2 regions of the Sphingobium sp. EM0848 genome follow, and region 2 is predicted to be linked to the other one. Evidence: riboswitches for the same ligand, from Rfam matches in the RefSeq annotation. Region 2 holds a riboswitch; the other holds the start of a gene.
What was found. Region 2 has a riboswitch for cobalamin ahead of HUK73_RS25510 (HoxN/HupN/NixA family nickel/cobalt transporter). Riboswitches for the same ligand answer to the same signal wherever they lie in the genome.
Positions count from the first base shown of each region.

Region 1 (12,194 bases), on a different contig from region 2:
CGATCATTCCGGCGAGCGTTCAGGGGCGATGGACCGGACTGGATGAAAGCTGCGCCGATCGCGCTGCCGATCTGAAGTTGACGATCACGCCCACCAGTCTGGTTTTCCTGGAAAGCGAGGGCCGGGCGACCCGCATATCTCATGGCCCGGATGGCCGGATCGGCATCGATGCGGCCTTCACCGGGGAAGGGCAGAGCTGGAAAAGGAAGCTCGAACTGCGGCCTTCGGCGGGCGGCCGGGAACTGATCGTGATCGATGACGGTCGGGCGGTGACGCGCAAGCGGTGCGGCTAGAGCGATTTCCAAGCAATCGAAATCGATTGCTGGTTAAGAAATCGCGGTAAAACAATAAAATAGAGCGGTTGATCTGATCCAATCAGATCGAAAACCGCTCTAGAACAAGATTCCGCCGATTGCCCGGCCCATATTGCTAAGGCGCGCGCAGCTTGACATGCTGGGCCTATGGGGGACGAAGTGCATCATTCGATCCGGCAATTGCTTGCGCAGGATGCTGGGCAGGCGTTGGATCGCTGCGCGGACATGCTGCGCCGTGATCCCGCCGACGCCGAGGCGCATCGGCTGGCCGCCCGCGCCTTGCGCGCCCTCAGGCGGGATGCCGAAGCGGAGCGGCATGAACTTGCCGCGATCGATGCGGCCGCCGGCGACGAGATGTTGCAGCAGGCCGCCGTCGCATTGCTCGACAATCGACTGCATCTGGCCGAGCCGATATTGCGCCAGCGGCTGAAGGATAATCCCTTCGATGTCGCGGCGATCCGCATGCTGGCGGAACTGGCCGGGCGGATCGGGCGCAATGCCGATGCGGAAAAGCTGCTGCGCCGCGCGCTGGAACTGGCGCCCGGTTTTACCGCTGCCCGCGCCAATCTGGCGACGGCGCTGCATCGTCAGAACAAGACGGCGGAGGCGCTGGAGCAACTGGACCGGCTGCAGGACCGGGCCAATCCCGCTTTTGCCAATCTGCGCGCGGCGGTGCTCGGGCGGCTGGGCGATTTCGACGAAGCCATCGCGCTCTATGAGGATATTGTGCGCCGGGGCACGGGGCAGCCGAAGATCTGGATGAGCTATGGCCATGCGCTCAAGACGGTGGGCCGCACGGCGGACAGCATTGCCGCCTATCGCCGCGCGACCGCGCTCCGCCCCGCCTTTGGCGAGGCGTGGTGGAGCATCGCCAATCTGAAGACGGCGCCCTTTGATGCCGCCGACATTGCTGCCATGGAACAGGCGCTTCATGACGCGCAGGCAAGCGCTGAGGATCGTCTCCACCTGCATTTCGCGTTGGGCAAAGCGATGAGCGACCGGGGCGACGCCGAGCCCGCCTTTGCCCATTATGCACAGGCGAACCGGCTGCGTCGTGCCGCCCAGCCCTATGAGGCAGCGCGTACCAGCCGGGCGGTGGATGCGGCGCTCGATCTCTTCACGCCCGATTTCTTCGCGGCGCGGCAGGGAATGGGGTGCCCGGCGCCCGATCCGATCTTCATCATCGGCCTGCCGCGTGCCGGTTCCACGCTGATCGAGCAGATTCTTTCCAGCCACAGCCAGGTCGAAGGGACGATGGAGCTGCCGGACCTGCCCGCTTTGGTAGCGGAGTTGCGGCAGGAGGGCGACTGGCCCGCCATGCTTGCCTCCCTCGACGCCGCCCGCCTGCGCGCCTTGGGCGAAGCCTATATCGAGCGCACCCGCATCCAGCGCCGAGAAGGGCGGCCCTTCTTCATCGACAAGCTGCCCAATAACTGGCTGCATGTGGGCCTGATCCACCTCATTCTGCCGAATGCGCGGATCATCGACGCGCGCCGTCATCCGCTCGATTGCGGCTATTCCAATTTCCGCCAGCATTTCGCGCGGGGGCAGGAATTCAGCTATGATCTGGGCGATATCGGCCATTATTATGCCGATTATGTCCGGCTGATGGCGCATTTCGACGCCGTGTTGCCGGGGCAGGTGCGTCGCGTCGTGCATGAACGGTTGCTCGACGACCCGGAAGCCGAGGTGCGCGCATTGCTGACCGCACTCCATCTGCCGTTTGAGGATGCCTGCCTCCAGTTCCATGAAAACCGCCGCGCCGTGCGTACCGCCAGCAGCGAGCAGGTTCGTCGCCCGATCAATCGCGATGGCGAAGGCCAATGGCGCGCGGTTGAAACGCAGCTTCAACCCCTGATCGCTACCCTCGGTCCGGTATTGCAAAGCTATCCCGACGCGCCCTGACCGTGACTTTCTGGTTACAATAGTTCGAAAAAAATCATGGTTGCTGAGACGCAACGTTTTTTCGTTGCGTCCGTCCGCAACATAAATGACACTTCCCCCAGAAACTCGTGCACCTGTGGGGAGGTAGCCGATGTCAGGTCGCGTTCGCTTGATTGAGTTTTCGTCTGCATTGTTGGCCTCCACGGCCATGGCATTTCCAGCATTTGCACAAGAGGCTGCGCAGCCCGCCGGACGTGACGACACGGTGATCGTCGTCACCGCCCAGCGCCGGGAAGAGCGGTTGCAGGATGTGCCGATCAGCATCAACGCGCTGGGTCAGGCCAAGCTGGAGCAGGCCAATGCCAAGGCGCTGGACGATTATGCGAAGCTGTTGCCGAGCGTATCCATCCAGTCCTTCGGCCCCAGTCAGGCGCAGGTCTTCTTCCGTGGCGTCGCCACCGGATCGGGCGGTCCGCCGCTGCACATCGGGCCGCTGCCGACCAGCAGCACCTATGTCGATGAAATTCCGGTCACGACGATCGGCGGTATGGTCGACGTGCATCTCTACGACGTTGCGCGGATCGAGGCGCTGGCCGGGCCGCAGGGCACGCTGTTCGGCGCCAGCTCGCTTTCGGGCACGCTGCGCATCATCACCAACCGCCCGGAACTGGGCAAGACGACCGGCAGCATCGACCTGCAGGTCAACAAGTTCAGCAAGGGCGATTTCGGCGGATCGGCGGAAGGCTATATCAACCTGCCGATCAGCGATAATGCCGCGCTCCGGGTCGTGGGCTTCTACGATCGGACGGGTGGCTATATCGACAATATTCCGGGCACCCGGACCTTCACGCTGGATGACGGCAATCCGGCGACTGAACTTACGGTCCACAATACTGACAAGCCCGGTCTGGTCAAAAACGATTATAACGACGTCGAAACCTGGGGCGGCCGTGCCGCGCTGCGCATCGATCTGGACGATAATTGGACGGTCACGCCGCAATTTTTCTACCAGAGCCAGATCGCCCATGGCGGCTTCTTCTATGATCCGACCAAGGGCTATCTGAACGTCACGGACTATCTGCCCAGCCGCAACAAGGACCGCTGGTGGCAGGCGGCGCTCACCATTCAGGGCAAGCTCAGCGATTGGGATGTCACCTATTCGGGCGGTTATTTCGAACGCAAGGTCGATAATATCGCCGATTATTCCTATTATTCCGTCGCCTATGACAGCTATACATTTGTCGATGACAATGGCGTGGTGCAGCCGGGCTTCGCCACCTATTTCCCGGACGCCAACGGCAAACCCATCGATCCGACGCAGACCTCGCACCAGTTCGACAAATATACCAAGCTGACCCAGGAATTGCGGGTGAATTCGCCTACGGACAAGCCTTTCCGGCTGACCGCAGGCATGTTCATGCAGATTCAGACCGACAAGATCGGGGCTGATTACCAGACCGTGGGCATCGGTTCGATCCCTACGCCGATCTGGCTCACTCCCTTCGGCACGACCGACACGGTGTTCCTCACGCGCGTCAAGCGCAAGGACCGTGACTATGCGATGTTCGCGCAGAGCGAATATGACATCGTGCCCAATGTCACGCTGATCGCGGGCATTCGTGGTTATATCGCGGATAACACCATTTACGGCTTTTCCGGCACCAACAGCGCCGGCAATACCGATCCCGCCATCTGTTTCCCCACCAGCGTTCCGGATGTTCCCTGCGCCAATGTGCACAAGAAACAGGTCGAAACCGGGGTGATCTGGCGCGGCGGCATCAAATGGCAGGTGACGTCTGATGTCATGCTCTATGGCACGGTATCGCGCGGCTACCGGCCGGGCGGCAACAACCGGCGGCCGGGGGTCAATCCGTTCAAATCGGACAAGCTCGACAATTTCGAACTGGGCTGGAAGACCCATTTCGGGCGAATCTATTTCAACGGCGCGGCCTTCTACCAGAAATGGCGGGACCTTCAGTTCGGGCTGGTGCCGGTGGGTCAGAATGGCGTCACCAACACCTATAATGCGGGCAATGCGCGCATCTATGGCGTGGAAGGCGATGTGTCGGCACGCTTTGGCGGCCTCTCGCTGTCGGCCAGCGCCACCTATGTCGATGCGCAACTGACCAGCGACTTCTGTCAGGTCGATCCCGTCACCAAGAATATCGTCTGCATCCCCGGCACCCCGCCCGCCGCCGCCAAGGGCACGCGCTTGCCCGTCATGCCCCGCTTCAAGGGGACGGCGACGGCGCGCTACGAATGGCCGGTGGGGCCGGCGACGGCCTTCGTGCAGGGATCGGCGACGCATCAGGGCGGCACGCGGACCTTCCTGACCGATGCCGACTATGCGGCGGTCGGACCGACCAGGCCCTTCACCACCGCCGATTTCTCGATCGGCACGCATTGGGACCATATGCGGATCGAGGCGTTCATCCAGAATGCCTTCAACAGCCATGGGGCCTTGGGCAAGAACACCATTTGCGCGACCGAAATCTGCGGCATCTATGCGCGTGTCTATCCAACCAAGCCGCAATTTTTCGGGCTGAAATTCGGCTATGATTTCGAATGAGGGCTTAGCGATTTAAGGCATCAGGTCCACCCGCTCCGCATCCGGCATGATCGCGTCCAGCAACAGGGAGCGGTGACAGGTCGCCGCGTCCCGTTCGAAACACAGCACCGCCACGGGTTGCTCCTGCGCCATTTCCACGAGTTGCGCCGCCTGCACCATCGCCTCGGGCAGTTCGAGCTGGCCTGCATAGATTTCCGCCAGCCGCTGATGCTGCCCCTTGCGCGCCGCCTCGCGCCCGGCGGCGGGCGTGCCCAGCGCTTTCAGCCCGACATAGTCGATCCCCGCCTCGCGCAGTCCGGCGGCAAGGATATTCTTGGAAAAGCCCGGACGACGGGAGAGGGGAACCGCGCGCACATCGGCCAGCAACGTCACGCCCGCCTTTTGCAGCGCCGCGATCACCTCTGTCTGCGTCGCGCCTTCATAGCCGATAGTGAAGATTTTCATGATCCCTCCCAGCCGCCGCCCAGCACCTGATACAGCGTGACGAGCGCGTTCAACTGATCCGCGCGCAACTGCACCAGCCCAAGATCGGCGGAGAGCAAGGCGCGCTGCGCATCCAATTGCTCCAGATAGCCGCTATAACCCGCCTGATAGCGATTGGTCGCATGGCGCAGCGCATCGGCGATGGCCAGCCGCTGCGCTTCCGCCACGGCGCGCTGGCGCGACAGGCTGGCGACATTGGCCAACGCGTCCTCCACCTCGCGAAAGGCGGTGAGGACCGTCTTCCGATAGGCAAAGGCGGCCTGATCGCGCCGCGCCGTCGCCGCATCGGCATTGGCGCGCAACCGCCCGCCCTCGAACAGCGGCGCCAATATGCTGCCGCCCAGCGACCAGATGGAGAGGGTGTCGGGCAGCGCGCTGTTGTACACCGCCCCCATCGAAGCGGACAGGCGCAGCGTCGGCAGGAATTGCTTGCGTGCCGCCGCCAGCGAACTGTCGGACGCCGCCAGCGCATATTCCGACTGCGCAATGTCGGGCCGATGCCGCAGCAGGTCCGACGGCAGGCCCGCATCGGGCAAGGGCGGCGTGGTCAGCCTGGCCAGCGATGTTCCGCGCTCGATCGGCCCCGGAACGTCCCCGATCAGCAGCCGCAGGCCATTTTCCGCCCGCGCAATGGCAAGGTCGACCTGCGGCAGGATCAGCGCCGCCGCCTGATATTCGGATTCCGCCTGCCGCAGTTCGAGCTGAGAGGTATAGCCCGCCTCGGCCCGCGACCGCGCCAGCCGCAGCGCCTCGGATCGTGACTGGATCGTCTGCAGCACCACCTCGCGCCGGGCATCCAGCCCCAGCAGCGTTACATAGCCCGCCGCCGCCGCCGCCGCGATGCTGAGTTGCGCCGAATCCCGCGCCGCCCGACTCGCCAGCCATGAACTGCGCGCCGCCGACAGTTGATCGTCGATGCGACCGAACAGGTCGACCTCATAAGCGGTCTGCACCGTGGGCTGGGCCGATGTGCTTTCGGTCGAGGTGCCGAACGCGCTGACCGACCGGCTTTGGGATGCCGCCACGCTGGCATCCACGCTGGGGAAAAGCGCAGCCCGCGCCAGATTGACCTGCGCGCGCGCCTCCCGCACCCGTGCCACGGCAATGGCGATGTCGACATTGTGCGCCAGCGCCGCCTCGACGATCCACGTCAGCGCCGGATCGCCGAAATGCCGCCACCAGCCCGCGTCGACCGCCGCCGTCCCCGGCAAGGCGTCGCGCCAGCCATCCGGTGCCTTTACCGCCGTTTCGGGCGGCGCGGCCTCATGCGCCGGAACGCAGCCGCCAAGGGGCGCGACCCCTATCGTGAGGCCCAGCAGGACGCCCGCGCGCCTCATTGTGACCGCGGCTCCGGCCCGCCGGTCGTATCCACCCAGGCCTCCACCGACATGCCCGGCCGCAACCGCGCATAGAGCGGATCGCCGCGATCCACCGCGATCCGCACGGTGATGCGTTGCGGCACCTTGACGAAATTGCCGGTGGCATTGTCGGACTTGATGACCTGAAACTCATTGCCCGTCGCGGGGGCCAGCCGTTCGACCTTGCCCCGGATTTCCGCATGAGCCAGCGCATCGACGCGCATCCGCGCGGGCTGTCCCGGCGCCATGCGCGCGGTCTGCGCCTCCTTGTAATTGGCGGCCACCCAGATGACCGGCGGCACCAGGAAGGTGAGCTGCGTGCCCGCCGTCACATATTGGCCCAGCCGCACGCCGACCTCGCCCAGCCGCCCGTCCTGCGGCGCGCGGATGATCGTATTGGCCAGGTCGATTTCAGCCAGTTCCAGCGCTGCCTTCGCCGCCTCGACCCCGGCGCGCAGCCCGCCGCGCCCGACCGTTACGGTGCGCACCTGTTCCCGCGCGACGCTGCGCTGCGCCTGCGCCTGTAAAACCGCCGCTTCGGCCTGTTTCAACGCGGCGAGCGTCTGGTCGCGTTCACGGATCGACACCGACCCTTCGCCAACCAACTCGTTCACCCGCCGCATGTCCGCCTGCGCCCGCGCCAGTTGCGCTTTGGCGTTGACCACGCTGGCATGCTGTCCACCCAGTTGCGCTTCGCTGGACCGCTGACTCTGCTCGCTATTGTCCAGATTGGCGATCTGCGCCGCGACCTGCGCCTTTGCCTGATCCACCCGCTGGCGATAGATGCGGTCGTCGATCCGGGCGAGCACCTGTCCTTTCCTGACCCTTTCATAATCCTGCACCGTGACCTCGACCACATAACCGCTGACCTGCGGCGCGATCACCGTCGTCTGGCCGCGCACATAGGCATTGTCGGTGGTCTGCACGATGGAGGAAAAGGGCGGCAGGTCCCAGGCGTAAAGGATCAGCAGGATGCCGGCGACGATGAAGGCCAGCGTCAGGATCGTCTCCCTGCGGCCCGCCCTGGGTGGAGCCCATCCTCTTTTCGGCGGTTCGGCGGCGGGCGCTTCCTTCGGCACCTCGACCGGGTCCTGCAACCTTTTGTCCTGCATTTCCGTCATGATGCGGCCTTGTTCCTCATCGCAGCCAGGGCCGCCAGTTCCTTGCCAAGGGGCGTGATCCCCATCCATTTGAAATAGCACCACCGCGCCAGAAGGTAGAGGAGGGCCAGCGTCGCCAGCCCCCCCACAAGCGCGAACACATCGTTGAAAGCCAGAATATTCGCCTCCCGCGCGACCTGCTGGCCCAGCAGGATATTGCCCTCCGCCTGCCGCAGCGCCGGATCGCCCAGGGTTCGCGCATAGGCGCCGCCCAGCTGTTGCAGCCGCAACGCCGCCTGCGGATCGATCGGCAGGATCGATTGCGCCAACATTTCGGAATGGAAGCGTTCGCGAATGATCTGGAAACTCCCCAACAGGGCCGCGCCACCCAGTCCGCCCAGTTGCTGCGATATGCTGAACACAGCCGAAAAGCTGACAAGATGGCTTGGTCCTCTGGCCAGCGCCTGCAACAGGCCACCCATCATCGCCGGTCCCAGAAAATAGATGGCGGCAAAGGCGATCATCACCTGCGTCGCATAAAGCTGCGCCGGGCGCGTCAGGTTGCTGGCGTCCATGTCCATGAAGGCGGCCGCCGCGATCAGGCCGCAACTGATGATGACCGGCCGCAACAGGTCCATCGGGTTAAGCGTCAACAGGCTCGTCGCCAGCCCCGCGACCGTCGCCAGCGTCATGATGGCGTAGAAGGTGACGAGTTGGTCCTGCCCCATGCCGACCAGGTTCAACAGCCCGCTTGCGCCGTAATTCTGTTCCGACAGCAGCACGCGCATGCTGGCCGCGATAATGGCGAAGCGGATGATCGCTCCGCTGCCCATCCAGCGTGTGTTGAGCAAGGGATTGGCCCGGTTATGCTCCACGATCATCGCGGCGCCGACCAGCAGCAGCGACCCGGCCAGCGCATGGCCCAGCCAGGGCGTGGGCCACCAGATGATCCGGCCCTGCGCGAGTACCGCGCAGAGCAGCGCCATGCCCGGCGCAAAGAGCGCGAACGTCAGGAAGTCCAGCGATTCGAATGCCTCGATCCGCTCACTGGGCGGCAGGCGCAGGATCGATACGCCCGCCAGACACAGCAGCGTCAGCCCCAGTTCGAACAGGAACAGATTCTGCACGTCGCCATGGATCAGCAGGGCAGGGGAGATCGCCCGCGCCAGCGGCAATGCGATCTGCGACATGCCTACGCCCAGAACCAGTCCGCCCAGCCGTTTCGCCGCCGGCATCGATTGCGACATGTAGAAGAGGCAGAGCGTCGACAGTCCACTCGCCACGATGCCGCCCGCCCCGCGCACGATCAACTCGAACCCATAGCTGTGGACGAAGATCTGCGACAGGTTGAGCGCCAGGAACCCGGCCAGCACGAAACGGGTGAAGCGCTGGATGCCGAATTGCTGGCGGAATTTGATGAGCAGCAGGCTCATGCAGACATTGGTCATCGAATAGGCGGCGGTCAGCCAGCCGCCCTCGACATTGGTGAGGCCCAGCGCCCCCTGGATCTGCGGCAGATTCGCGGTCAGCAGCCCGTTGATGAAGCCGCCCGTCAGCCCCAGCAGCGTGCCGATCAGGAAATAGCCGATCCGTCGCGGCGTCGGGTGATCGGGTGTCGCGGGCGATCCCGGCATCAGCGGCCGCTCATGCGGCGCGAACCGATAGTCCGGCGATCCTTCCCCTATGCTCAAGCCGCCTCCTCAAGCCGCAGATATGCGCCTGCCGTTGGACGGATTGTTTCCACTTCTTGTCGGGGCTGTCTAGTCCCCGTCGCTTTCGGCCCGCTCCATCATTTCCATGAAGTCGCGCGCCGCGTCGCGGTCCGCCGGGTCCTCGAACGCCTCCTCCAGATCGGGCGCCGCGCCCAGCAGGACCATCAGCGACCAGAGTGCGAAGCGGCGTGCCCTGTCCGTTTCCAGCCCGAAATCGACGCGCATATGCTCCAGCCCGGCGGCCAGCGCATCAGGGGTGAGCGCATCCAGGTCGCGGACGCCGAAATAGCGGTGGAGTTGATCGTCGAAATGCATGGGTCGCCTCTATCCCATCTTCCCATCCCCGCAAAGCGTGCCTATGAGCCATTCCCGATCGCGCCGGTGTCCCGAGAGGGGCTTAATAGGGAATGGGGTGCAAATCCCCGGCTGTCCCTGCAACTGTAAGCGGTGAGCGAGAGGCATATCGATCCTTCCGGAGCGCGAGGGATCAGCCACTGGGCCGGACGCTAAACCCTGCGAGGCCTGGGAAGGCCATGTTTCAAGCGATGACCCGTGAGCCAGGAGACCTGCCTGCGTCTGGTCGCTCTTGCCCTGGTCCAGGGGATGGCCGCGGCACGGTGTCTTTCCGTCTGAGCGACGAACGAGCGGTGGAGGCCGCTTCGGTTCGCGTGGCGGTCGCTTGATGGCGTCCGGCTGCTTTCGCGCGCCGGTCGTCCCGGACGGCAGGTCTCCCCCGGCAGTCGCAGGCGCCGGAGGACATGATTGTGAAATATGGATTGATCGCCACCCTGATCGCTGCGGGCATCGCCCCGCCGGCGCTGGCCCAAATGCCCGCCGCCGAAGAGGCGCCGGCCACGAATATCGTCGTCTTCGGACGCGGCGAGGAAAAGATCGGCGTCGCCCATGCCGCGAGCGAGGGCAGCGTCGGCGGCGCCGACCTGCTGGTCCGCCCGCTGCTGCGCGTCGCCGAACTGCTGGAAGCGGTGCCCGGCATGGTCGCGGCCCAGCATTCGGGCAGCGGCAAGGCGAACCAATATTTCCTGCGCGGTTTCAACCTCGACCATGGATCGGACTTCACCACTTATATCGACGGCGTGCAGATGAATTTCCGCTCGCACGGTCATGGTCAGGGCTATCTCGACCTGAACGGCCTGATCCCCGAAATCGTCGCGCGGGAGGATTTTCGCAAAGGCCCCTATCGCGCCGATGGCGGCGATTTCGCGCTGGCTGGCGCAGCCTATATGACCACGATTGATGGCTTTACGCGCCCGTGGATCGCGGTGGAGGGCGGCTCCTACGGCTCGCGCCGACTGGCGGCGGGCGGCACGATCAAGGACGTGGGACCCGGCGACCTGACGCTGGTGGCGCAGGCCAAGCGCTATGACGGCCCCTGGGAAGAGGCGGAGCATCTGCGTCATTATAGCGGCTTCGCCAAATATCGCGTGCCGCTTGGCGGAGGCGAACTGGACGCGACCCTGCACGCCTATCGCGGCACCTGGCGCCCGACCGAGCAGATTCCAGAGCGGATCATCGGCTCCCCCGTCTGCCCCGATGTCTTCTGCTCGCCCGATCCCTCTGCGCGGGGCGAAACCACGCGGATCGTCGGCAATGTCGCCGTCACCCAGCCGGGCTGGCGCGCCAACGCCTATGTCCAGTTCTACGACTGGGCGATGTTCAGCAATCCCACCTATGCCGATCCGGACGGCCGCAGCGCGCAGATCCACCAATATGACCGCCGCTGGATCACCGGCCTTACCGCCTCGAAGAACTGGGATGTCGCCTCGACCCTCAACCTCAGCATCGGCACCGAGAACCGCTTCGACCATATCGGCAATGTCGGCGTCGACCGCAGCGCGGACCGGCAGTTCCTCTTCTCGCTCGGCCGCTATCATGTCGAGCAACTGTCCGCCGCCCTCTATGGCGAAGCGAACTGGCAGCCTTTACCCGGCCTGCGCCTGATCGGCGGGCTGCGCGGCGATTATTATCATTACAGCGTCCGCGCCGGGGATGCCGCCGCGCAGGCGCTGGGCGAGGGCAGCGGCCATGACGCCATCCTCTCGCCCAAGGCGTCGGTCGCCTACCGGGTCACGCCGCATCTGGAACTCTACGCCAATTGGGGGCGGGGCTTTCATTCCAATGATGTGCGCGGCGCGGTGAATGTCGACACGCCTGTTCCGGTGCTGGTGCGCGGCATCGGCAAGGAACTGGGCGGGCGCGTCCAATATGGCAGCCTCTCGCTCACCGCGACCTATTGGTGGCTGGATGTCGGCAGCGAACTGCGCTTCGTGGGCGACAGCAATGCCGTCGAGCCGACCGGGGCCAGCAAGCGGCGCGGCTATGAACTGGTCGCCTTCTGGCGCCCATTTTCCTGGCTCGCGCTGGACGGCAACTACACCGCCAGCCATTCGCGTTACGACAATGGCGACCGGATTCCCAACGCCTTCGAAAATGCCGCTTCAGGCGGTGTGGCGATCCTCCGCGATCCCTGGGAAGCGAGCATCCGCCTCCGCCATCTCGGCCCCTATCCGCTGATCGAGGACAATAGCCTTCGAGACAAGGGCAGCACCGTCGTCAATGCCCGCGCGGCCTGGAAGAGCAAGCGGATCGAACTCTATGGCGAACTGCTCAACATCTTCGACAGCCGGGACAAGGACATCGCCTATTATTATGAATCCTATGTTCCCGCTTATGACAGCGCGCCGGTCGAAGGCCGCCTCAGCCGCGTGATGGAGCCGCGCACCCTGCGGCTGGGCGCGAAGCTGTACTTCTAGGCG
Region 1 covers NZ_JABXWB010000001.1:2,322,127-2,334,320, reverse strand. Annotated here, with positions in the region: gene HUK73_RS11285 (hypothetical protein) at 1-293, shown strand, start outside; gene HUK73_RS11280 (tetratricopeptide repeat-containing sulfotransferase family protein) at 462-2,219, shown strand; gene HUK73_RS11275 (TonB-dependent receptor) at 2,407-4,767, shown strand; gene HUK73_RS11270 (DUF488 family protein) at 4,780-5,211, opposite strand; gene HUK73_RS11265 (efflux transporter outer membrane subunit) at 5,208-6,587, opposite strand; gene HUK73_RS11260 (HlyD family secretion protein) at 6,584-7,729, opposite strand; gene HUK73_RS11255 (MFS transporter) at 7,726-9,399, opposite strand; gene HUK73_RS11250 (hypothetical protein) at 9,469-9,735, opposite strand; cobalamin riboswitch at 9,783-10,009, shown strand; gene HUK73_RS11245 (TonB-dependent receptor) at 10,248-12,191, shown strand.
Region 1: another riboswitch for cobalamin. It lies ahead of HUK73_RS11245 (TonB-dependent receptor); the one in region 2 lies ahead of HUK73_RS25510 (HoxN/HupN/NixA family nickel/cobalt transporter).

Region 2 (12,194 bases):
CCGCAAGCAGTGACGCGAGGGGAAAGGTCGGTTTCGATCGCACTCAGGACAGCCCCGCTTCTGGGGCCGGGTGGCGGGTCGCCGCTGTCGAGCAGGTGAATGGCGCAGAGTTCGAGACGTTCCACCATATCACCCGTGGTGCGCCATGGCGCATCGGTGAGGTTTTCGAGCGATTCCGGGCGGGGGCCGGCCCATGGCGCACCCATATTGCAGTCAAGCGGGTCGAAGTTCAGGTCAAGGTCGTCGGCAAGGGCGCGGAGAAGGGATTGTTGACCCTCATGATCCATGCCTCTGGGGCAGCGTGCGAGCGCCAGGAGGAGGTCACGGCGAAGAGACGCTTCAGGGCTTTGGGTGAAGACATGCAAACCGTCCCTGATCTGCATTTCCTTCAGTTCACACAGATAGTTATCGATCGCTGCTAAAGCATCGTCTCCACTGCCTTGCGCGCCTGCATCCTTGTCCAGACCCTGGCTTGCGGCGAGGGCGAGTATGTCCTTGCGCAGCGTTTCCAGACGGCGGGGGTCCATGCCGGCGGCGAGATAATATTCATCGACCAGCGCCTCCAGTTCCTTGAGCGGACCATAGGTTTCCGCACGGGTCAGCGGGGGTGTCAGATGGTCGATAATGCAGGCGCCGAGGCGGCGCTTGGCCTGAGTGCCTTCGCCGGGATCGTTGACGATGAAGGGATAGATTTGCGGGATTGGTCCGGCGCAGATTTCAGGGAAGCAGTTTTCCGCGAGCGCGATCGCCTTGCCGGGCAGCCATTCGAGATTGCCATGCTTGCCGACATGGACGACGGCATGGGCGCCGAATTCCTGCGCCAGCCAGATATGGAAGGCCAGATAGGCGTGCGGTGGCGGCAAGGCCGGGTCGTGATAGCTGCTTTTCGGGTCGATATGATAGCCGCGCGAGGGCTGAACGGCGACGGCGATATTGCCGAAACGGTGGACGGGAAGGTGGAAGGCGTCGTTGCGGAAGAAGGGATCGGCTTCGGGCGTACCCCAGCGGGTTTGCACGGCTTCCCGGGCAGTTGCGGGCAAGGCGGCGAAGGCGGCATGGTACAGATCGAGGGGCAGCTGGACTTCGGCTGGGCGATCCGGCCCGGCATTAGTGACGCCTGCGGTCATGAGACGCATCAGGGCTGCGCCGTCGCCGGGTGCGTCGGCGGTGGTATAGCCCGCTTCCGTCAGAGCATTGAGAATGGCGGCGGCGCTGGCCGGCGTGTCGAGGCCGACGCCATTGCCGATCCGCCCATCCTTGTTGGGATAGTTGGCGAGGACCAGCGCGATGTGACGGTTGGCCGCTGGTGTTTTACGAAGTTTTGCCCAATTTACAGCCAATTGCGCAACAAAGCTGACACGATTATCCAGCACCTGAGGAACGATGATGCTGCATTCTGTGCGTTGATCGAAGCGGGCGGCGGCCTTGAAAGCGACGGCTCGGGAGAAGAGACGACCGTCCACTTCGGGGAGCGCGATGTGCATGGCAAGGTCGCGGGGCCCCAGTCCTCGGGCGCTCTCTTCCCAGGCGCTTTGCTCTGCGCTGGCGAAGATGGTTTGGAGGATCGGGCAGTCGGCTTGCTCAAGGACCGAGGGCGTGCGCGGTTCTCCGGGCGCGCTCGCAGCGAAGGCGGTGGCGTTGAGGATGACGTCGGGCGGTGTTTCCGCCATGACGGTCTGGAGGAAATCTCTGGCAAAGGGTTCGCGCAAGGCGCGGACATGAACGGGGATGATATTGAGACCCGCCTGTTCAAGACCCATGATCATGGCGTCCACGGCTTCGAGCGTGCCTGCAATCAGGAGTGCCCGGTAGAAGACGAACAAGGCCGTTGGGCGACCCGGGGTCCAGCGGGACTTGACCTGCCCCATTGTCGGGCGGTCAGTGCCCGGCAGATATAGGCCAGCGTCGGCGACCGGGATTGGGGCGTCGGGCGTGCCCGCATCGAAGCCAGCAAGTCGGGCGGCGGTCTTGAGGAAGGCGATGGCGTTGGGAATGCCCCCCTGACGGAGATAGTTGCGAAGACGGCCGCAGATTTCGGCGGGCAGGGTCGAAGCGGTATGGAGGTCGGGATCGTCCTCATGGCCATCGACTATGGCGGCGAAAGCGATGCCCTTCTCGCGCGCAACATTGGCAATTTCATCAATGCCATAGGGCCAGTAGCTCTTACCACCTAATAGGATTACGCAGACGAACTTGGCGTGGGCGACCACCTTTTCGACATAGAGGTCGACCGAATAGGGATGCTTGAGTTGAAGGAGGTTGGCGAGGCGGATCGCCGGGCCGCCTTCGCCCACCCCCTCTGTCAGCGCTTGGGCGGCACTGGCAAAGCAGGCGAGCTCGCTGTCCGCCACAGTCAGCAGCACAATATCGCCCGGCGATTGGCCAAGGTCGATCGCTTCGTCGCCGTTGGAGACGGTGCCGGGCGTGGCGGTCAGCAGATGCATCAGGCGACCACCGTCTGCACGCCGAGGGCGGCTTCGATGGCAGCACGGTCGAGGCCGGTCTGGCCGATCACGACCAGTCGGGAGGCGCGGCGCTCCTCAGGTTGCCAGTGGCGGTCATAATGATGCTGGATACGCGGTCCGACGGCCTGCACGACCAGACGGGCGGGACGGCCCGCGACGGCCAGGAAGCCCTTTACCCGCAGGATGTCGTGCGCGGTTATGGCGTCGGCAAGGGCCGTCAGCAGCGGTTCGGGATTACCGAGTTCTCCCAGATCAACGATGAAACTTTCGAAATCGTCGTGATCATGATCCTCCTCATCATCATGATGGGATGGGCGGGCGTCGATCTGGTCTTCCACGCCCACCTCCAGGCCGAGCAGGATGGCGGGGTCGATCTGTCCCTTCGCGGTGCGGATGATGCGGACGCCGGGGCGGGTTTCGCTGCCAAGCTCCTGTTCCAGCCCGGTCAACGTGTCGGCGTCGACCAGATCGGTCTTGTTGAGCAGGACAAGGTCAGCACAAGCGAGCTGGTCCTCGAACAGTTCCTCTAAGGGACTATCATGGTCCAGTGTCGGGTCGGCGGCGCGGGCGGCGGCAAGCGCAGCTTCGTCATGGGCGAAGCGGCCCGCCGCCAGCGCATCGGCGTCGATCAACGCGATCACGCCATCCACCGTGGCCCGTGTACGGATGTCGGGCCATTGGAAGGCTTTCACCAGCGGCTTGGGCAGGGCGAGACCGGAGGTTTCGATGATGATATGATCGGGCGGCGTCGGGCGATCGAGCAGGCGCTGCATGGTCGGCAGGAAGTCGTCGGCCACCGTGCAGCAGATGCAACCGTTCGCCAGTTCGATGATATCCTCATCAGGGCAGGCCTCTTCGCCGCAGCCCTGCACCAACGCGCCGTCGACGCCGACATCCCCGAACTCGTTGATGATGAGGGCGAGGCGGCGGCCGGCTGCATTCTCGATCAAGTGACGGATCAGCGTGGTCTTTCCGGCGCCGAGAAAGCCCGTGATGACGGTGGCAGGAATTTTGCTCATGCGGGATTTCCTTGCGGTTGATGGCTGGGGATTGGGGTGACTTCGATCTCGTCAAAGCCTTTCCAGCGGTAGACGGCCCAGCTCACCACCCAGCAGGCGGCGAACAGGCCGATGATGAGAAAGCCGAGACTGTTGAAATGCTCGCCCAGATCGGCGGCGAGCGTCCAGACGCCGCCCGTCAGGCCCAGTCTGTCGCCGAGCAGCGCGGCCGCCTCGATCCCGCCGATCAGCAGCGCGACGAGGGCGGAAACGAGTGTGATGGTGATGTTGTAGTAGAGTTTGCGGATCGGCTTCACAAAGGCCCATTGATAGGCACCCATCATCAGCGCGCCATCAGCCGTGTCGATCAGCGCCATGCCCACGGCGAAGAGCAGCGGGAAGATGAGCACGGTCGAGATGGAAAGGCCGCTTGCGGCCTGTCCCGCCGACAGGCCGAGGATCGCGACCTCCGTGGCGGTGTCGAAACCCAGGCCGAAGAGGAAGCCAAGCGGGGCCATGTGCCAGCTGCGCGTCACCAGCCGGAAGAGCGGGCGGAAAAGGCGAGCGAGAAATCCGCGATTTCCAAGAAGAATATCCATATCTTCATCAACATAGACACCACCATTGCGAACATGGTTGAATGTCCTGAGAACAGATCTGAGGATGATCAGATTCATTGCCGCGATGGCGAAAAGGAAGGTTGCGGAAATGATCGTCGCAATGACGCCGCCAATCGCGCCTATGGCCTCTACCCGGCTCAGTGCATTGGCGGCGATAGCGATGGTGACGGCGGCGATCAGGACGATGCCGCTATGGCCGATGGCGAACCAGAAGCCGACGGTCAGTGGGCGCTGGCCGTCCTGCATCAGCTTGCGGGTCACATTGTCGATGGCGGCAATATGGTCGGCATCGACCGCATGGCGCAGGCCAAGGCTCCAGGCCAGCAGCGCCGTGCCCAGCATCATGCTGTTGCCCGCGAAGAGGGTGAAAGCCCAGATCCAGGCGGCCAGATTGGCGCCGATCAATGCGGCGAACATTCCGGTCGCGCGGCGGCGCAGCAAGGCAGGCGGGGCCAGTGCGTTGGAAACAGATGTCATCAGGGTCAGTCCCCCGTCGGCGTCAGCGAAACCGGACGGAAACTGCCTTCATGCCGGACGGACGCTCTTGCGCCCGGCATGCGGACAGCAGCTTCCGCTGCGTCAAGCGTCGCTCAGACGGAGTACCGTGCCGCGGCCATCCCCTGGACCAAGGCAAGAGCGACCAGACGCAGGCAGGTTTCCTGGCTCGCGGGTCGCAGCTCGACACATGGCCTTCCCAGGCCTCGCAGGATTTAGCGTCCGGCCCAGTGGCTGATCCTTCGGCGGTCCGAAGAATCGATATGCGTCTCGCTCACCGCTTACAGTTGCAGGGACAGCTGCGGATTCATCACCGCATTCCCTATTAAGCCCCTTGGCACGGGGCACCGGCGCGATCAGCGAAAGCCAGCCAAAGGCCGACTTTCGCAGCCGTGCATAGTGGCTGAGGCAGGAAATGGGAAGGGGGATGCGCTACTATATCGGCGCAAGCGCGGGCGCGGCCTCGATCGTCTGACGTTCCTCGAGCAGGGTGTTGAGGAAAGCCTGACCGGTTGGCGACAGATCCCTGTTATGGATCAGCCAGAGTGAGCTCATCACCGGCACGTCGAAGGCGCGGTTGATGACATTGTCGACATGCAGCCGCGCCATGGACCGGGCAAGCACCGTGGGACCAAAGCCCGCCGCGACAAGGCCAAGCAGGGTCGCGAGGCTGCGGGCTTCATGGGAGACCTTGGGTGTGAAGCCAGCTTTCGCGCACAGGGTCAGGAAATGTTCGGTGAAGCCTGTCCCATTGGGGGCACCGTAAAGCACCAATGGCTCGTCACGCAGATCGGCAATGCCGGGAGGAGCCGACCGCAGCGCCAGCGGATGATCGGCGCGCAGCGCCAGCACCATTTCTTCCTTGAGAAGGCATTGCGACACCATGCCTTCGGGCAGGACCGGCGCGGCATAATCGCGCACGATGCCAAGATCGAGCTGGCGACTCCCTACGCTTTCCAACTGTTCGTCACGGCCCTGTTCACGCAGGATCAATTCGACATGGGGATGGGTCTGACGGAAGCGATAAAGCGCCCGCGCCACCGTGGGCACGAAAGGGCCGGAGGTGGTGAAGGCGAGGCCGAGACGGCCGATCTGCGCGCGTTGCGCCATGCGGGCGATCTGGGCGGCCCGTTCGGCCTGAGCCAGGGTTTGCCGTGCCTCAGGTTCAAACAATCGGCCGGCTTCGGTCAGGCGAACGCGGCGGCTGGTGCGGTCGAACAGGCGGACGCCCAGTTCCTCCTCCAATGCGCGGATCTGTTGGCTGAGCGGCGGCTGGGAGATGCCGAGGCGCTGCGCCGCGCGGCCAAAATGCATCTCCTCAGCAACGCACAGAAAATAGCGCAAATGGCGCAGGTCCATGGATCATGTCGTCCAAGCTATCGATCATGCCATATTATATATTAGACGCAGAATGTCCAAGGGCGCATGGGCAGAGCGAATGTGGCGGTGTCTCATGGCCGTTGGCGGATGTGCGCGGGCTATGCCCCCTCATTGCCGCAGCACTTCGCCTGAAGGCTGAAAGGGCACCGTCACATTCTAGCGCGTTTCCGGCGCCGGTTCGTCTCTGGTTCCAGACGGCGAGAGATATCTGAAGAGATTATGCTTTCATGCGCCGGGGGAGCGTCTGGCGGTGCATGCTTGGAGTGGTGAATGATCGGTATCGTCAAGGTTGCCCTGCATCGCCCGCTCACATTCATCGTGATGGCGATCCTGATCGCGATCGCGGGCGTGCTGGCGGCCGCGCGCACGCCGGTCGATATCTTTCCCAACATCCGCATTCCGGTGGTCGCCGTCGCCTGGCAATATTCCGGCCTGTCGCCCGAGGACATGGCGAACCGCATCGTCAATCCCTATGAGCGCGTGCTGACCACCACGGTCAACGATATCGAGCATATCGAGAGCCAGTCGCTCCAGGGCATCGGCATCATCAAGATCTATTTCCAGCCGGGAGCCGACATCCGCACCGCGACGGCCCAGGTGACATCGGTGTCGCAGACCGTGCTACGCCAGATGCCGCCCGGCATCACGCCGCCGCTGGTCCTGAATTACAGCGCCTCGACCGTGCCGATCCTTCAGCTTGCGCTGTCGGGCAAGGGGCTGTCGGAACAACAATTGTTCGACATGGGCATGAATCAGGTCCGTCCGCCGCTGATCACCGTGCCGGGCCTTGCCATGCCCTTCCCATCCGGCGGCAGGCAGCGACAGGTGCAGATCGACCTCAATCCGCTGGCGCTCCAGTCGAAGGGACTGTCGGCGCAGGATGTGGGCGCGGCCATCGCGGCGCAGAACCAGATCAACCCCGCCGGTTTCGTGAAGATCGGGGAAACGCAATATAGTGTGAAGCTGAACAATGCGCCGACCTCGATCGAGGCGCTTAACGACCTGCCGGTCAAGGTGGTGAACGGGGCGACCATCTATATGCGCGACGTGGCCCATGTCCGCGACGGCAGCGGACCGCAGCAGAATGTCGTGCATGTCGAAGGCAGCCGGTCGGTGCTGCTGACCATCCTGAAGAATGGCGCGACATCCACCCTGTCAATCGTGGAGGGTGTCAAGGAAAAGCTGCCGCAGATTGCCGCCACCCTTCCCGATACGCTGAAGATCCTGCCGATCGGCGACCAGTCGCTGTTCGTAAAGGCGGCGGTCGAGGGTGTCGTTCATGAGGGCGCCATCGCGGCGGCGCTGACCTCTCTGATGATCCTGCTGTTTCTGGGATCGTGGCGGTCGACGGTCATCATTGCCTTGTCGATCCCGCTGGCGATCCTTGCGGCCATTGCGGCGCTGGCGGCTTTCGGCCAGACTCTGAACGTCATGACGCTGGGGGGGCTGGCGCTGGCGGTCGGCATATTGGTCGACGACGCCACCGTGACCATCGAGAATATCAACTGGCATCTCGAACAGGGCAAGGGCGTCATCGATGCGATTCTGGACGGCGCGGCGCAGATCGTGACACCGGCCTTCGTGTCGTTGCTGTGCATCTGCATCGTGTTCGTGCCGATGTTCTTCCTGCCGGGCGTGGCGGGTTTTCTGTTCGTGCCCATGGCGCTGTCGGTGGTGTTCGCGATGATCGCATCCTTCGTCCTGTCGCGGACGCTGGTGCCGACGCTGGCCATGTATCTGCTGAAGCCCCATGTCGAACATGGCGACGGGCATCTCGCCGGGACCGCCGCATCCCGCAATCCGCTGGTCCGGTTCCAGCGCGGGTTCGAGCGGCGGTTCGAGGCGATCCGCAAGACTTATATCGGCCTGCTGCATCGGACGCTCAATGCGCGAAAGCCCTTCCTGCTGGGCTTCATGGCGATTGTGCTGCTATCCTTCGGCTTGTTGCCGATGTTGGGCAGCAACTTCTTCCCTTCGGTCGATTCCGGACAGATCGCGATGCACGTCCGGGTGCCCATGGGCGCGCGGATCGAGGACAGTGCGGCGCGGTTCGACCGCATCGCACGGGAGGTCCGCACGATCGTCCCGGCGGAGGAACTGGCCTCCATCACCGATAATATCGGTCTGCCGGTCAGTGGCATCAACGTCATCTATAATAATAGCGGGACCATCGGGCCGCAGGATGGCGACATGCTGATCGCGCTGAGCAAAGGGCATCGGCCGACGGACGAGATCGTCGCCACGCTGCGCCGGGAGTTGCCGCGCCGTTTTCCGGGCGCGAGTTTCGCTTTCCTCCCGGCGGATATTACCAGCCAGATCCTGAACTTCGGTGCTCCCGCGCCGATCGATGTTCAGATTTCGGGCAAGGACGCCGCAGGCAACCGCGCCTATGCCCAGAAGCTGCTGGCGAAAATGGCGGCCGTTTCGGGGCTGGCCGATGCGCGCATCCAGCAGCCTGGGCGCTCGCCTCAGCTCGATGTGGATGTCGACCGTTCGCGCGTCGGCCAATATGGTCTGTCGGAGCGTGACGTGACCACCAGTCTGGCGAGCCAGCTCGCCGGTACATCGCAGACCGCGCCGGTTTTTTTCGTGAATCCGGAAAATGGGGTGCAGTATCCGGTCGTGGCGCAGGCGCCCGAATATCTGGTCGGGTCGATGAGCGACCTTAGCAATGTGCCGGTTTCCGGTTCGGCGGGCGTTTCGGTGCAGCCACTGGGTGGTCTGGCGACGATCAGGCGGTCGAATACCGCGCCGGTCGTGTCGCACTATAATATCGCGCCCGTGCTCGACATTTTCGCGACGACACAGGGGCGTGACCTGGGCGCGGTCGCCGGTGACGTCCAGCGCGCCATCAAATCGCTGGAAAAGCACCTGCCCAAGGGCACGACCGTCACCATCCGCGGCCAATATGCGACCATGAACACGGCCTTTTCGGGGCTGGGCTGGGGGCTGGCGGGGGCGATCGTGCTGATTTACCTGCTGATCGTCGTCAATTTCCAGAGCTGGGTCGATCCGTTCGTCATCATCACCGCTCTGCCGGCGGCACTGGCGGGGATCGTGTGGATGCTGTTCATCACCGGCACGACGCTGTCCGTGCCCGCGCTCACCGGGGCGATCATGTGCATGGGGGTGGCAACCGCCAATTCCATCCTGGTCGTCAGCTTCGCGCGGGAGAAGCTGGCCGAACTGGGCAACGCCAGCAGGGCGGCGCTGGAGGCGGGCATGGTCCGTTTCCGCCCGGTTCTGATGACCGCGCTGGCCATGATCATCGGCATGGGGCCGATGGCGCTGGGCCTGGGCGACGGTGGCGAGCAGAATGCGCCGCTTGGCCGGGCGGTCATCGGCGGGTTGATCTGCGCGACCATCGCCACCCTTTTCTTCGTTCCGACCATCTTTGCCTTCGTCCATCGCAAGCATGGGCAAAAGGCGTCTTCCATGGAAATGCAGCCGAGCCATGTCTGAGCATAATCCGCCCATCGAAAATCCCGAGGCACAGGGACCGGACAGCCGCACGCTGAAGCACGTCGGGATTGGCGCGGCGGTCGTCGCGGTCGCAATCGTCGGCATTGGCGTGGCGTCGCGGATCAATGCCACCAACGAACTGAAACATGTTGCGGCAGATGCCTCTGTCCCCACCGTGGCCGTGGTGACGCCCGCGGCCAATGGTGAAGGCGACGCGCTGGCGCTGCCGGGCAATGTGCAGGCCTATAACAGCGCGGCGATCTTTGCCCGGACGAATGGCTATGTACGGCGCTGGCTGGCGGATATCGGCGATCATGTGAGGGCAGGCCAGCCGCTTGCCATCCTCGACGCGCCGGAAGTCGACCAGCAACTGGCGCAGGCACAGGCGGATTATCAGACCGCGCTCGCCAATGAGCGGCTGTCCGCGACGACGTCGAAGCGCTGGGCTTCCATGCTGGCGCAGGATGCCGTGTCGCGGCAGGAAGCCGATGAAAAGGCGGGTGATCTTGCCGCGCGCAAGGCGCTGTCCAACGCAGCGCTCGCCAATGTGAAGCGTCTGCAGGCCTTGCAGGGCTTCACCCGGCTGTCGGCGCCGTTCAGCGGTGTCGTCACCAGCCGATCAGCGCAGATCGGCGCGCTGGTGGTCGCTGGCAACGCGGCGGCCCAGCCATTGTTCACCGTATCCGACACCCACCGGATGCGCATCTATGTTCGCGTGCCGCAGGGCTATTCGGCGGCGATCAGGCCGGGCATGGCGGCAACGCTGTCTCTGCCGGAATATCCGGGTCGCAGCTTCAACGCGACGCTGACCAGCAGTTCGGGCGCGGTCGATGCGCAGTCGGGCGCAGTGCTGGTGCAGTTGCAGGCGGATAATGGCGACGGCGCGCTGAAACCAGGCGCCTTCGCGCAGGTGCGGCTCAAGGTGGCGGCAGGGTCAGGCAGTGGCATGACCCTGCCCGGCAGTGCGATCCTTTATGGCAATGACGGGCCGACGGTGGCGGTGGTCGGTGGCGACGGCCGCGTGACTGTGAAGCCGGTCATCATCGCGCAGGATCAAGGCAATGCCGTGCAGCTTTCCGGCGGTGTGCTGCCGACCGACAGGGTGATCGACACGCCGCCGGACGCCATCCGCAGCGGTGACAGGGTGCGTATCCAAAGCGCCGCGAAGGGTGCCGCCCATGGACGTTGATCGCAGGGCGGCGGCCCTGTTGCTCGTGGGACTGACGAGCTGTTCCATGGCACCGGCCTATCAGCCGCCTGCGACCACCGTGCCGAAAAATTTCAAGGAGGTCGAGGGCTGGACCGCCGCGACACCGATGGATCAGGCGTCGCGGGGCAAATGGTGGGAAGCCTTTGGCGATCCGGTGCTGAATGATCTGGAGGCGCGGGCGGAGCAGGCCAGCCCAACGTTGGCAGCGGCGCTGGCGCGGTATGACAAGGCGAGGGCAGCCGCGCGGGTGGAGACGGCGGATCTCTTTCCGCAGGTCAGTGTCGGCGGGGATGCCAGCCGTCAGCGGCTGTCGGGCAATCGCCTCGGCGGCAATGGGATCGGACCGACCTATAATGATTTTTCCGTGGGCGCGACGCTGGACTACGAGCTGGACCTGTGGGGCCGCATCCGCAACAGCGTGAAGGCCGCGCGGGCGGACGCCCATGCGAGCGAGACCGATCTGGCATCGGCGCGGCTCAGCCTTCAGGCAGCGGTGGCGGATGCCTATGCGCGGCTGCGCGGGCTGGATGCCGAGGCGGAGTTGCTGCGGCAGACGGTGGAGGCGTTCGGCAAGGCCTATCAGTTGACGACCACGCGGCATGATGGCGGCATCGCGTCGGGAATCGACGTCAACCGGGCGAAGACGGTGCTCGACAATGCGCGGGCGCAGATTTCCGCCGTCGCCAATGAACGGGCGGCAACCGAGCATGAGATTGCCGCGCTGGTCGGCGCGGTCGCTTCCGATTTTTCGGTGCCTGCGCGCGTGCAGCCTTTGTTGGCGCCGGAACTGACCGCCGGTGCGCCTTCGGAACTGTTGCAGCGGCGGCCGGATATTGCCGCGGCCGAACGGCGCATGTTCGCGGCCAATGCGCGGATCGGAGTGGCCAAGGCGGCATTCTTCCCCACGCTCACTCTGGGGCTGTCGGGTGGATATCAGACGACCCATGGTGATTTGTTCAGCAAGCCCAGCAGCTTCTGGGGGCTGGGTCCGGCCCTGGCGGTGCTGTCCCTCCTCGATGGCGGGCGGCGCAAGGCGGAAGTGAAGATGTCCCGCGCAGAATATGAGGAATTGAGTGCGGGCTATCGGGAAACGGTACTGGACGCGTTCCGGCAGGTCGAGGATGCGATCGCGGCCAACCGGCATCTGGCGGATCAGGCGGTGAGCCAGCGGGGCGCTGCAACCGCGGCGGGGCGGACCAGTGAACTGGCGCTGACCCGCTATCGCGACGGAGCATCCGACTATCTGGAGGTGGTGACGGCGCAGACCGACGCGCTGGACGCGCAACGGGCCTTGCTGGCGGTGGAAACGCAGAGAATGCGGGCCAGCGTTGCGCTGGTCAAGGCATTGGGAGGGCCCGCCTGAGGGTCGTGCTCCTGCGAAGGCAGGAGCACGACGTCCGTCTGATCAATGCACCTCGGCGTGGAGCCGTTCGACCAGCTTTTCGATTTCCCAGGGTTCGAGAATCCAGGTACGCGTCTTGCGGCCTTCGCGATGGACGGGCTGGGTCAGCAATATGCGCGCCTGTTCCTTCGCATGGGGCTTGAAGATCGCGAAATGCTGGGC
Region 2 covers NZ_JABXWB010000005.1:1,633,043-1,645,236, reverse strand. Annotated here, with positions in the region: gene cobN (cobaltochelatase subunit CobN) at 1-2,444, opposite strand, end outside; gene cobW (cobalamin biosynthesis protein CobW) at 2,444-3,484, opposite strand; gene HUK73_RS25510 (HoxN/HupN/NixA family nickel/cobalt transporter) at 3,481-4,560, opposite strand; cobalamin riboswitch at 4,715-4,945, opposite strand; gene HUK73_RS25505 (LysR substrate-binding domain-containing protein) at 5,014-5,937, opposite strand; gene HUK73_RS25500 (efflux RND transporter permease subunit) at 6,229-9,420, shown strand; gene HUK73_RS25495 (efflux RND transporter periplasmic adaptor subunit) at 9,413-10,609, shown strand; gene HUK73_RS25490 (efflux transporter outer membrane subunit) at 10,599-11,993, shown strand; gene HUK73_RS25485 (hypothetical protein) at 12,036-12,194, opposite strand, start outside.